2 linked regions of the Rhodopseudomonas sp. BAL398 genome follow. The protein of the gene in region 2 interacts with the protein of the main gene of each other region in a pairwise test. Links are inferred from orthologs where the notes say so. Each region holds a gene or a part of one and is shown on either strand. Other genes may lie near its edges.

The links.
Region 1: the proteins of ptsN (region 2) and RBJ75_RS23090 interact in binary tests that used the Escherichia coli proteins (3 or more experiments, as listed by UniProt). The link is inferred for Rhodopseudomonas sp. BAL398 from one-to-one orthologs.

Annotation. Positions count from the first base shown.
Region 1 is NZ_CP133111.1:4,898,715-4,906,778, reverse strand. The notes cover bases 2,559-5,813. They hold RBJ75_RS23090 (sensor histidine kinase), read left to right. Parts: upstream 2,559-2,889; coding sequence 2,890-5,613; downstream 5,614-5,813. Other genes in these bases: RBJ75_RS23085 (response regulator transcription factor), read left to right, coding at 5,610-5,813; RBJ75_RS23095 (K(+)-transporting ATPase subunit C), read left to right, coding at 2,559-2,848. In the rest of the region: potassium-transporting ATPase subunit KdpB, read left to right, coding at 1-2,113; more of RBJ75_RS23095, read left to right, coding at 2,243-2,558; more of RBJ75_RS23085, read left to right, coding at 5,814-6,296; RBJ75_RS23075 (hypothetical protein), read left to right, coding at 6,653-7,249; RBJ75_RS23070 (hypothetical protein), read right to left, coding at 7,150-7,377; RBJ75_RS23065 (siderophore-interacting protein), read left to right, coding at 7,964-8,064. UniProt on the Escherichia coli protein: Member of the two-component regulatory system KdpD/KdpE involved in the regulation of the kdp operon. KdpD may function as a membrane-associated protein kinase that phosphorylates KdpE in response to environmental signals.
Region 2 is NZ_CP133111.1:4,025,671-4,031,040, forward strand. Bases 2,405-5,370 are described here. They hold ptsN (PTS IIA-like nitrogen regulatory protein PtsN), read right to left. Parts: upstream 4,136-5,370; coding sequence 3,674-4,135; downstream 2,405-3,673. Other genes in these bases: RBJ75_RS18945 (sn-glycerol-3-phosphate import ATP-binding protein UgpC), read left to right, coding at 2,405-2,481; RBJ75_RS18950 (Hsp20 family protein), read left to right, coding at 2,633-3,058; RBJ75_RS18955 (DUF1150 family protein), read left to right, coding at 3,109-3,378; hpf (ribosome hibernation-promoting factor, HPF/YfiA family), read right to left, coding at 4,403-5,017; rpoN (RNA polymerase factor sigma-54), read right to left, coding at 5,074-5,370. Outside these bases: sn-glycerol-3-phosphate ABC transporter permease UgpA, read left to right, coding at 1-523; sn-glycerol-3-phosphate ABC transporter permease UgpE, read left to right, coding at 523-1,371; more of RBJ75_RS18945, read left to right, coding at 1,378-2,404. UniProt on the Escherichia coli protein: Seems to have a role in regulating nitrogen assimilation.

The DNA.
Region 1 (8,064 bases), 870 kb from region 2 along the record:
TGTCAAAACCAGAAGCCGGAGCGGCGGATCGGCGATGCTCGATCCGGCGATCGTCGTCCCGGCGATTCGGTCGGCCTTCGTCAAGCTCGATCCGCGACTGATGGTCAAGAACCCGGTGATGTTCGTGGTCGAAGTCGTGGCCGCGCTGACCACCGTGATCTTCATCAAGACGATCATCAGTGGCGGCGGCGATCTCGGCTTTGCGTTCCAGATCATCCTGTGGCTGTGGTTTACCGTGCTGTTCGCCAATTTCGCCGAAGCCGTCGCGGAAGGCCGCGGCAAGGCCCAGGCCGACACGCTGCGTCAGACCCTGACCAATACAAGGGCCAAGCGGCTGCTGATCGAGGGCAATCACGAACTCTATGAGGGCGTGCCCGCCGAGCACCTCGATCGCGGTGATATCGTGCTGGTCGAGGCCGGCGATATCATTCCGAGCGACGGCGAGGTGATTGAAGGCGTCGCCTCGGTCAACGAGGCGGCCATCACCGGGGAATCCGCGCCGGTGATCCGCGAATCCGGCGGCGACCGCTCCGCCGTCACCGGCGGAACCATGGTGATCTCGGACCGCATTGTGGTGCGGATCACGGCGGCGAAGGGCGCCTCGTTCCTCGATCGCATGATCGGTTTGGTCGAGGGCGCGCAGCGGCAGAAGACGCCGAACGAGATCGCCCTCAATATCCTGTTGATCGGCCTCACCATCATCTTCGTGTTCGCCACCGTGACGATCCCGAGCTACGCCGCCTATGCGGGCGGCCAGATCTCCGTTGTGATTCTGGTGGCGCTGTTCGTCACGCTGATCCCGACCACGATCGGCGCGCTGCTGTCGGCAATCGGTATCGCCGGCATGGACCGGCTGGTGCGCTTCAACGTGCTGGCGATGTCGGGCCGCGCCGTAGAAGCCGCCGGCGACGTAGATACGCTGCTGCTCGACAAGACCGGGACGATTACGTTGGGCAACCGGCAGGCGACCGCGTTCCGGCCGGTGCGCAATGTCAGCGAGGAAGAGCTGGCGGATGCGGCGCAACTGGCGTCGCTGTCCGACGAAACCCCGGAGGGGCGCTCGATCGTGGTGCTGGCGAAGGAAAAATATGGCCTGCGCGGCCGCGACATGGCCGAACTGTCGGCTGCCTTCATCCCCTTCACGGCGCAGACCCGGATGAGCGGCGTCGATGCCGGCCACTCCTCGGTCCGCAAGGGTGCGGTGGACGCGGTGCTGAACTATGTCGCGGGCGGCGATCAGACCACCCTGGCGTCGGGCAATGCGGCGCGCGCGTTGCACTCAGGCGTGGTTTCCGAAGCGGCGCGCGAAATCCAGAGCATCGCCGACGACATCGCCAAGGCCGGCGGAACGCCTTTGGCGGTGGCGAAGGACGGCCGCCTGCTCGGCGTCATCCATCTCAAGGACATCGTCAAGGGAGGCATTCGCGAGCGCTTCGCCGAGCTGCGCCGGATGGGTATCCGCACCGTGATGATCACCGGCGACAATCCGATGACCGCCGCTGCGATCGCCGCCGAGGCCGGCGTCGACGATTTCCTGGCGCAGGCGACGCCCGAGGACAAGCTGCGGCTGATCCGCGACGAACAGGCCAAGGGCAAGCTGGTGGCGATGTGCGGCGACGGCACCAATGACGCGCCGGCGCTGGCCCAGGCCGATGTCGGCGTCGCCATGAACACCGGCACGCAAGCGGCGCGCGAGGCCGGCAACATGGTCGACCTCGATTCCAACCCGACTAAGCTGATCGAGGTGGTGGAGATCGGCAAGCAATTGTTGATGACCCGCGGCGCGCTGACCACATTCTCGATCGCCAACGACGTGGCGAAATATTTCGCCATCATCCCGGCGATGTTCCTGGCGTTCTATCCGCAGCTCGGCGTGCTCAATGTGATGCATCTGGCCAGTCCGCAAAGCGCGATCCTGTCGGCGATCATCTTCAACGCGCTGATCATCATCGCGCTGATTCCGCTGGCGCTGAAGGGCGTCGCCTATCGGGCGGTCGGCGCCGGCGCGCTGCTGCGCCGCAATCTCTTGATCTACGGCCTCGGCGGCATCGTGATCCCCTTCGCCGGCATCAAGGCGATCGACCTTGCGGTCACTGCCTTGCATTTGGTCTGAGGAGAGTCGTCATTGCGAGCGCAGCGAAGCAATCCAGAAAGCGACAAAAAGAGACTGGATTGCTTCGTCGCTTCGCTCCTCGCAATGACGAGACAAGACGCGACGACATTGGAATTTGAGGAGTTTATCATGTTGAGAGAAATCCGTCCCGCCATCGTCATCCTGGTCGCGCTCGCGCTGATCACCGGCCTCGCTTATCCGCTCGGCATCACCGGCCTCGCCGGCGTGCTGTTTCCGCAGCAGGCGCAGGGCAGCCTGATCGAACGCGACGGCAGCATCGTCGGCTCGACGCTGATCGGCCAGGACTTCAAGGACGCCAAATATTTTCACGGCCGTCCGTCGGCGACCTCCGCCGCCGACCCCGCCGATTCCAGCAAGACCGTGCCGGCGCCCTATAACGCGGCTGCATCCGGCGGCTCCAATCTCGGGCCGACCAGCCAGGCGCTGATCGACCGGGTCAAAGGCGACGTTGAAAAGCTGAAGGCGGAAAATCCGGCGCTCGCCGTTCCGGTCGACCTTGTCACCACCAGCGGCAGCGGGCTCGACCCCGACATCTCGCCGGAGGCCGCGCTGTTTCAGGTGCCGCGGGTCGCATCGGCGCGACGCCTTCCCGAGAATCGGGTGCAGCAACTCGTCATGGCGGAAATTCACGGCCGCTTCGCCGGCCTGCTCGGCGAGCCGCGGGTCAATGTGCTGGCGCTCAATCTGGCGCTCGATCGCCTTGCCGCGAACTAGTGCGAGCTAGGCTTACGGCCGCAGCGAGACTATATAGCCCCATGGCAAATCCCCGCCGCGATCCTGATCAACGACCTTCGCCAGACGCGCTGCTGGAGGCGGCGCGGCGGGAGGACAATCGCGCAGGCCGTCTGAAGATTTTCGTCGGCGCCGCCCCCGGGGTCGGCAAGACTTACGAAATGCTGCAAAGCGCCCATGCCAAGATGGCAGCCGGCGTCGATGTCGTGGTCGGGGTCGTCGAAACCCATGGCCGCGTCGAGACCCAGGCGCTGCTCGATGGCCTCGAGGTGATCCCGCGCCGGGCGCTCGGCTACAAGGATCATATCCTGGAGGAAATGGATCTCGACGCGTTGCTGGCTCGCCGCCCGCAGCTCGCGCTGGTCGACGAACTCGCCCATAGCAACGCCCCCGGCAGCCGCCACCCCAAGCGCTATCTCGACGTCGAGGAACTGCTGAGCCACGGCATCGACGTCTACACCGCCGTCAACATCCAGCACATCGAGAGCCTCAACGACGTCGTCGCCCAGATTACGCATGTGCGGGTCCGCGAGACCGTGCCGGATTCGGTGTTCGACCGCGCCGACGCCATCGAACTGGTCGATCTCACGCCGGACGACCTGATCCAGCGGCTGCGCGAAGGCAAGGTCTACGTCCCCAAGCAGGCCGAGCGCGCGCTGGAGCATTATTTCTCGCCGGGCAATTTGACGGCGCTGCGCGAGCTCGCCTTGCGGCGCACCGCCGAGCGGGTCGACGAGCAATTGCTCACCCATATGCAGGCCAATGCGATTGCCGGCCCCTGGGCGGTGGGCGAGCGAATCCTGGTTTGCGTCAGCGACGAGCCGCGCTCCGCCGGTCTGGTGCGCTACGCCAAGCGTCTGGCCGACCGGCTGCGGGCGCCCTGGACCGCGATCAATATCGAGACCAGCCGGAACCTGCATGTCAGTGAAGCGCAGCGCGACCGGCTGGCCGACACCCTGCGGCTCGCCGAATCGCTCGGCGCCGAGGCACTGTCGATTCCCGGATCCGGCCACGGCATCTCCGACGAGGTGCTGAGCTTTGCGCGCGGCAACAACATCACCCAGATCATCGTCGGCCGCTCGCCGCGCTCGTGGTGGTCCGAACTGATCCGCGGCTCCATCGTGCATGCGCTGGTGCGCGACGCGGGCAATATCAGCGTTCACGTCATCGCCGGCGACGCGCTGGCCACCGAACCCGCGCCGACTACCGCGCTGCGCGCTGCCGAGCGTAGCGAAGCGTTGGACCCAAAGCCCTATCTGATGGCGGTGTTGCTCGCCGCGATCGGGCTCGGCTTCGCCGAACTGATCGAGCCGTTCTTCGGCATCGAGAATGTCGACCTGGTGTTTCTGACCGCGGTGGTCGGCACCGCGGTGCGCTACGGCCTATGGCCATCGATGCTGGCGAGCGTGACCGCATCGCTGTGCTACAATTTCTTCTTCATGCCGCCGTTCTACACCTTCACCATCGCCGAGCCGACCAATGTGGCGGCGTTCTTCCTGTTCATGCTGATCGCGCTGCTGGTGTCGAACCTCGCCGCGCGCGTCCGCGCCCAGGCGATCACCTCGTCAGATCGGATGCGGACCACCGAATCGCTCTACGCGTTCAGCCGCAAGCTCGCCGGCACCGCCGCCCTCGACGACGTGCTGTGGGCCACGGCCTATCAAACCGCGCTGATGTTGAAGGTTCGCGTCGTGCTGCTGCTGCCCGAGGATGGCGAGCTGACGGTGAAGGCTGGTTACCCGCCGGAGGATCAGCTGGACAAGGCCGATCTCGCCGCCGCGCATTGGGCCTGGGGCAATGATCGCCCCGCGGGACGCGGCTCCGACACCCTGCCGGGCGCCAGGCGCCTGTTCCTGCCGATGCGCACCGGCCGCGGCCCCATCGGGGTGATCGGGATCGACGACGACCGCAGCGGGCCGCTGTTGACGCCCGATCAACGCCGACTGCTCGATGCGCTGATGGACCAGGGCGCGCTGGCGATCGAACGGGTGCACCTGGTCGAGGACATGGATCGGGCCAAGCGCGACATCGAATCGGATCGGTTGCGCGCGGCGCTGCTGACGTCGATCTCGCACGACCTCAAGACGCCGCTGGCCTCGGTGCTTGGCGCCGCCGGCACGCTGCGCGACCTCGCCGCCGATCTGACCGACGCGCAAAAGGCCGAACTGCTCGGCACTGTGATCGAGGAATCCGAGCGGCTCAACCGCTTCATCGCCAATCTGCTCGACATGACCCGGCTGGAATCCGGCGCCGTCGTCCCCAATGCCGCCAAGCACGATCTCGGCGAGATCGTCGGCAGCGCCTTGCGCCGCGCCGGCCGCATTCTCGCCCGCCATCAGGTCCGGCTGGACATCGCGCCGGACCTGCCGATGCTGGCGCTCGACGCGGTGCTGTTCGAGCAAGTGCTGTTCAATCTGCTCGACAATGCGGCGAAATACGCGCCCGAGCAGACCACCATCGACATCAAGGCCTGGCGCGACGACGGCATTGTTGCCTTGCAGGTGATCGACGAAGGTCCGGGCATTCCGCCCGACGATCTCGACCATGTGTTCGACAAGTTCTTCCGGGCACAGAAAGCCGATCACGTGCGGGCCGGCACCGGGCTTGGGCTGGCGATCTCGCGCGGTTTCGTCGAGGCGCTGGGTGGAACGATCCTGGCCGCCAATCGCCACGACCGCAGCGGCGTGGTGCTGACCATCCGGCTGCCGGTGCCGCCGGCCGGCGCGGCGCTGGAGACCGCCGCATGAGCGCAAGCCCGATCAAGGTGCTGGTGATCGACGACGAACCGCCGATCCGCAAATTGTTGCGAATGGGGCTGAGCACCCAGGGGTTCGAGGTGCTCGAAGCCGGCAATGGCCGGGCCGCGCTGGAATTGCTCGAGCAGCAGCCGGCCTTGATCATCCTCGATCTCGGGCTGCCCGACATCCAGGGCCATGACCTGCTCCGCATGATCAAGGAGCGCAACGACCATGTGCCGATCGTGGTGCTGTCGAGCCGCGACGACGAGGCCGGCAAGGTGCAGGCGCTCGATCTCGGCGCCGACGATTACGTGACCAAGCCGTTCGGGATGGAGGAATTGCTGGCGCGGATGCGCACGGCGCTGCGCCATCAACTCCAGATCCAGGGCGAACGCCCGGCGTTTCGCGTCGGCGAGCTCAGCGTCGATCTGGTGCGGCGCATCGTCAAGCTGGGCGACAACGAGATCAAGCTGTCGCCGAAGGAATACGAGCTGTTGCGCGTGCTGGTGCAGCACGCCGGCAAGGTGCTGACCCACCGCTTCCTGCTCAAGGCGCTGTGGGACGAAACCACCGACCCGCAATATTTGCGGGTCTATGTCCGGCAGCTGCGGCAGAAGATCGAGCCGGACCCGGACCGGCCGCGCTTCGTTCTGACCGAGACCGGCATCGGCTATCGCCTGCGCGGGGATTGACGCGGCGGCCGCCCGGTTCGCCAGCTGCCGCGGCGGGTCGAGACCACCATTGGGCCGACCGGACACGATTCGAACGCCCGGCCTATGCCCCTCGGAGGTCCGAGCCACCCCGCCGGCCCATTTTAGACCAAATCGCCCTCACCAGCCCGTTGCCGACGGCCAACCGATCGGCTAAATGGACAGCCAAGCACCCGTAGCTCAGCTGGATAGAGCGTTGCCCTCCGAAGGCAAAGGTCACACGTTCGAATCGTGTCGGGTGCGCCAGCCAAATCAAGGACTTAGAAGGCGATTGTTTCTTCGGGCTTCCCTCTAGGTAAGCTTAGGGTAAGCAACCCAAATTCATTTGGGAGGTTGTGGTGCCCGAATCTCCGGCCCTGTTTTTGACTGCGACCGCCGCCATCGGTTGGCTAATTGCTTATGTCCTGAACGGTTGGCGGCAGGATCGAACCAAACGGCTGCAGATCGAACTAGACCACTCATCAGCCCAGATGAAAGATTTCTACGCCCCACTCGTGGCGTTGACCGACCAACTGAATACGACCGCAGACATAAACGACACTATGGTGGCCGGAAAGAGCCCGGACGAAAGTGGCGTCGTTTCTGGGCTAGTTTACGATCAGTTCTTTCTCCCAATTCATGAAGAAATCAACGCGATCCTTAAAAGCAACGTTCATCTTCTCGAAGGTCGAGTGATGCCTGAAAGCTTCGCAGCTTACTTTCGGCACTATACGGCGGAGGAGGTTTATCGGAGCCTCACCGCGCGGGGACAAGACGTGTCGAATGTTCGCGTTCCCGGCTACCCTCCAGAATTTTATCATGATGTTCGAAAAGGGTACATGGACGTGATTGCGCGCTACGAAGACAGCCTGCAAGAACTGCGCGAAAGACGATGGTTCTTTAGATTTGGCGGCCTTAACTTGTTCGACAAGGCAGGATCCAGGAAGGCGTCATAGCCCTCCAGCACACCCGCGACCTTGACCGCGTGGGTCACGCCACTCGGTATCCAGATGGCGCTCCGTGGCGGCACGATCCACAGACCACCTTCGACTTCGCGACTGAGGGCGCCGCGCTGGACCAGCATTAGCTGCCCCTTCTGGTGTCGGTGGGCGGGCAGTTCGATCACGCCGACCTGGATTCCTCGATCCCGTAGGCGACGAACGGGCGCGGCACATCATCTGGCTCGACCCACCCGATGGCGTCCAGCTCATGGTTCAGAAATGGCATCGTGGACCTTACCGCATCAATGGCGGTTATGAATAATATAATGGCTGTTCTACGGAATGACGCCATATCCCGATCCGCCTATACCAGAGTGCACTCCCCCGCCGGGAGTCCTGATCGGGAAGGAGACAGTGTGGAGACGTTGAGCAGCGGACCCGTCCCTCGATTGGTGATGCAGCTTCATCAAGAGCCTGAGTTGGCGTCCAGCGCGCGGATGCAGGAATTGGTGGCGAGACGGGACCTTGCACACATCAATGGCGCCTGGCGGTTCGACCTTCCGGGCTCAAGCTCATCGAGCCCCCACTGCTGCCCAACGCCGCAATCCTCGCCGAGAACGGCTTTGCGGCGAACTATCTCGACTACGTCGGCAATCCACGCGACGGCTATCTCGCGCAGGCTTTCCTGCTCGACGAAGGCCGCAGCAACGAGTTCACGAGGTGCATCGCATGACGCCCCCGCTCGCCTCCCATGACCGTCCTTCCTCGACGAAGCAAAGCCGCTTGAGCAACGTGCTCAGGCGGCTGCTGATGCGGCGTGCAACGATCGT
Region 2 (5,370 bases):
GGTCGGCGTGCTGTGGGTGTTCATGCTCAACCCGTCGCTCGGCGTCCTCGCCCATGGGCTGAACGCGCTGGGCGTCGACTGGAATCCGCTGCTCGACGGCGATCAGGCCGCCACGCTGATCATCCTCGCCGCGGCGTGGAAGCAGATTTCCTATAATTTCCTGTTCTTCCTCGCCGGGCTGCAGGCAATCCCGTCGAGCGTGATCGAGGCCGCCGCGATTGACGGCGCGCGGCCGATGCGGCGGTTCTGGACCATCATCTTCCCGCTGCTGTCGCCGACCATCTTCTTCCTGATCATCGTCAACATCGTCTACGCCTTCTTCGACACTTTCGGCATCATCGACACCATGACCCGCGGCGGTCCAGCCAAGGCCACCGAGACCCTGGTCTACAAGGTCTACCAGGACGGCCTGCTCGGCAGCAATCTCGGCAGCTCGGCGGCGCAATCGGTGATCCTGATGGGCATCGTGATCGCGCTGACCGCGTTCCAGTTCCGCTTCGTCGAGCGCAAGGTGAATTACTGATGGTGGAGCACCGCAAATTCGGCAATCTGGTGCCGCATCTGATCCTGTGGATCGGCGTCATCATCGTCGCCTTCCCGGTCTATCTCGCCTTCGTGGCCTCGACCCAGGACACCGTGACCATCGCTAACGGCCAGATGTCGCTGCTGCCCGGCGGACATTTTCTCGAGACCTATTACAAGACGATCTTCGTCGGCTCGTCGGGCACCACGCGCGAGCCGGTCGGCAGCATGCTGTTCAATTCCTTCGTGATGGCGATGACGATCGCGATCGGCAAGATTGCGATCTCGATCATCTCGGCCTACGCCATCGTCTATTTCCGTTTTCCTTTGCGGATGGCGCTGTTCTGGCTGATCTTCATCACCCTGATGCTGCCGGTCGAGGTGCGGATCTATCCGACCTACAAGATCGCCGCCGATCTGAACCTGCTCGATTCCTATGCCGGGCTGACGCTGCCGCTGATCGCCTCGGCCACCGCGACGCTGCTGTTCCGACAGTTCTTCCTGACGGTGCCTGACGAACTGCTGGAGGCGTCGCGGATCGACGGCGCCGGGCCGTTGCGGTTCTTCTGGGATACACTGTTGCCGCTGTCGCGCACCAACATCGCGGCGCTGTTCGTGATCCTGTTCATCTACGGCTGGAATCAGTATTTGTGGCCGCTGCTGATCACCACCCGCGACGACATGCAGACGATCCAGATCGGCATTCGCAAGATGATCGTCACCTCCGACGCGCTGACCGAATGGCCGGTGGTGATGGCGACCGCGGTGCTGGCGATGCTGCCGCCGATCGCCGTGGTGGTGCTGATGCAGAAGCTGTTCGTGCGCGGCCTGGTCGAGACGGAGAAATAGCAGCAGATGGCCAGCGTCACCCTTCGCAATATCCGCAAGACCTATCCGGGCGACTTCGAGGCCATCAAGGGCGTCGATGTCGAGGTCGGCGACGGCCAGTTCTGCGTGCTGGTCGGCCCGTCGGGCTGCGGCAAGTCCACGCTGCTGCGCATGGTCGCGGGACTCGAGACCATCACCTCGGGCGAGATCGATATCGGCGGCCGCATCGTCAACCAGATCGAGCCGGCGGAGCGCGACATCGCGATGGTGTTCCAGAACTACGCGCTGTATCCGCATATGAGCGTCTACAACAATATGGCCTATGGGCTGCGCAATCGCGGCATGGCGAAGCCGGAGATCGACGCCAGGGTGCAGGAGGCCGCGCGGATCCTCGAGATCGGACCGATGCTGGCGCGCAAGCCGCGGCAATTGTCTGGCGGCCAGCGCCAGCGCGTCGCGATGGGCCGCGCCATCGTGCGGCAGCCCAAAGTGTTCCTGTTCGATGAGCCGCTGTCCAATCTCGACGCCAAGCTGCGCATCGCGATGCGGGTCGAGATCCGCAAATTGCAGCGGCGACTCGCCACCACGGCGATCTATGTCACCCATGACCAGCTCGAGGCGATGACGCTGGCCGACATGCTGGTGGTGATGAATGGCGGCGTGGTCGAGCAGATCGGCAATCCGCTGGAGGTCTACCAAAGGCCCGCCACCACTTTCGTCGCCTCCTTCATCGGCGCGCCGCCGATGAACCTGATCGCGCTCGACGGCCCCGAGCTGCGCGCGCAATTTGCCGGCGACAGCCGCAGCACCGCCGAGGCCGGGATTCTGGGAATCCGGCCGGAGGACCTGTCGATTGCGGCCGGCTCGCAGACCGCCGGCGGCTTTGCGCTCGACCTCATCGTCGACGCCATCGAGCGGGTCGGCCCGGAGACCTTCGTCTATGGCGCGCGGTCCCAGCACGGCGACGCGCCGAGCGTGAGCACCAAGCCCGGCGAATTGCCGCCCGACGAGGTGATCGTGCGGGTCCCGGGCCAGATCGCGCCGGCGATCGGCGAACGGATCGTCGCCACCGCGCCGCGCGACAAATTGCATCTGTTCAGCGCCGACGGCCGCCGCCGGATCGACCTGTGAGGGGGTAAGCCGCGCGTTCCACTGGGCCTTTTGCCATCTTGAACCGTCTCGAAATGATGACCATATTGGCTGTTGACCGACGAGCGCAGTGTTCGCCGATCACCATGGGGCGCCGTCAGGGCCCCTCAAAGTCGCTTCGAGAGGACTTTGTATGTCTCGTGTTCCTTCGTTATCCAGTCCGTTCCTGTTGGGGTTCGACGAGATTGAGCGTGCGCTCGATCGCGTCGTCAAAGGTGCCGACGGCTATCCTCCGTATAATATCGAGCGCTGCGACCGCAACAGCGGCGAGCCCGAACGGTTGCGTATCACGCTCGCGGTCGCGGGCTTCACGCGTGACCAACTCGATGTCACCATTGAGGAAAACCAGCTCGTCATCCGCGGCCGCCAGCAGGACGACAAGACCCGGCAATATATCCATCGCGGCATCGCCGCGCGCCACTTCCAGCGCACTTTCGTGCTGGCGGAGGGGATGCATGTGCTGGGTGCGGATCTGAAGAACGGGTTGTTGTCGATTGATCTGGCCCGGCCCGAGCCGGAAAGGATCGTTAAGACAATCGCTATCAATGAACACGAATAATGGAACGAGTAGCGGACTCGACCGCTTAAGCTCACAGAGGAGTCGAGACCATGAATGAAGTTGGTAGTTCTACCTGCGATAATGCCAGCCTGACCACCGAGGCGCTGGCGCATCTGGGCGAAGGCCATATCGCTTATGTGAAACAGATCCGCTCCGAGGATGTCCCGGGGCTGTTTCCCCAGGCGCCGCAGATCGCGCCCGGCCTGATGCTGTTCGCGCTGCATTCCGCCGACGGTACCCCGATCATGCTGACCGACAGCCGGGAGGCCGCGATCGCCAATGCCTGGAGCCAGGAATTGCAGGCCGTCAGCGTTCACTGAACGCGGCCAGCCGGCACCGAGTTACGATGCGCGGGACGCTCCGACCGGGGCGGCCCGCGTATTTGTTTGTGGATTTGATCGCCGACGGAACGTCGGGGTGATCGACGCAAGCCCGCCGGTGCGAGGCGGCCGCGGTGACAATACGCTCTTATACCAAAGGCGGTTGGTTTCGACTCATCGACGCGTCATGGCCGGACTTGTCCCGGCCATCCATGCCTTTGATCCAGAACGGCTTTCAAGGCGTGGATGCCCGGCACAAGGCGGGCATGACGAGTGCGAGGCCGTGCCCTTAGTATTACGCTGCGCTGGCCGGCGGCAGCGCCAGCACTGAATAGATCGCTTCGGCGTCGCGCGAGGCGCGCAGCTTCTTGGCGACGTCCTGGTCGCGCAACAGCCGCGCGATCCGGGCCAGCGCCTTCAGGTGGTCGGCGCCGGCGCCCTCGGGAGCCAGCAGCAGGAACGCCAGATCGACCGGCTGGCCATCCATCGCCTCGAAATCGATTGGCCGCTCCAGCCGGGCGAACAGGCCGAACAGGCGGTCCAGCTTCGGCAGCTTGCCATGGGGAATCGCGACGCCATAGCCGACCGCCGTGGTGCCGAGCTTTTCGCGCTGCAGCAAAACCTCGAAAATCGACCGCTCATTCTGTCCGGTCAGCTCAGCGGCGCGCGCGGCCAGTTCCTGCAGCGCCTGCTTCTTGCTGATGACTTTCAACGCCGGGATGATGGCCTCGGGCGCGACCAGGTCGGTAATCGTCATGAGGCGTTCCGAGGATGAAGGGGGCCGTCAGGGTGTGAAATAGCGTTCCGGCAGTCTGCGTCAAGCGTTTGATCGGGGACGACCAGAGTCACAGCGGCGCGCCGGCCGAAAACAATCGTGGAATCATCGGTCTGGCGCATTCGAACACCGCTGCCGGTGGGGCCAAAATCGAGCCCGTTGTGATCCGCCAGCGAAGGCGGCGGACCATAGGCAGAGCCCCGCGGGGGCGTCAATGACGATCTCGCGGGGGCTTGCGGAACCGGCTGGCTAGGATGCCGCACCATTGAGCGTCGGCGGGTCGATCCAGCCGACATTGCCGTCGGCCCGCCGGTAAATGATATTGACCCGGCCAGACCCGCCATGCAGGAACACCACCACCGGCGCGCCGGTGAAATCCAGTTCCATCACCGCCTCGCTGACCGAGAGCCGCTTCAACGAGGTGGTGGCTTCGGCGATGATCACCGCGTTGTAGGCGTCTTCCTCGTGCTCCTCCTCGCCGCCGGGGGCTTCGATGACGTAGCTCGGCGCGTTCAGCGACGGCGTCGTCAATTCGGCGATCGCCTGGGCCTCGGCATGGGCCTTGCGGGCGGAGCGGTCCTTCAACCGGCTCTTGTAGCGGCGCAACCGCTTTTCAATCTGCACCAGCGCCTGATCGGCGCTCGCATAGGCGTCGGCGGCGTTCGATTCGGCCTCGAGGGTGACGCCGGAATCGAGGTGCAGCGCGCAGTCGGCACGGAATCCGAAGCCATCCTTGCTGAAGGTAATATGGCCGGAGTAATTCCCGTCGAAATACTTGCGCAGCACTTCTTCGGTGCGTTCGTTGACACGGTCGCGCAGAGCTTCGCCGACACTGATGCTTTTACCGGAGACCCGGATCGTCATGGGATGCCTCGATTCGTCTTAGGTCGGGTGACACTAGTCAGAGGGAAGGGTTGCAATCAAGCCGGAGCGGTGTCGCGGGATCGGTCTTGCGCCGCGGCAGGCGCCGTCAGGGCATTGCCGAGCATGCTTTGCTTGTCGCGGCGACGTTGCACCGATGAGGGAATCCGCATCGCCTCGCGATATTTGGCGACGGTTCGGCGCGCGATGTCAATTCCGGCCTCGCGCAACCGCTCGACAATGGTGTCGTCGGACAGAATCGTCGCCGGATTCTCGTTTTCAATCAATTGCCTAATCTGGTGTCGGACGGCCTCGGCCGAATGCGCCTCGCCGCCATCGGCGGAAGCGATCGATGC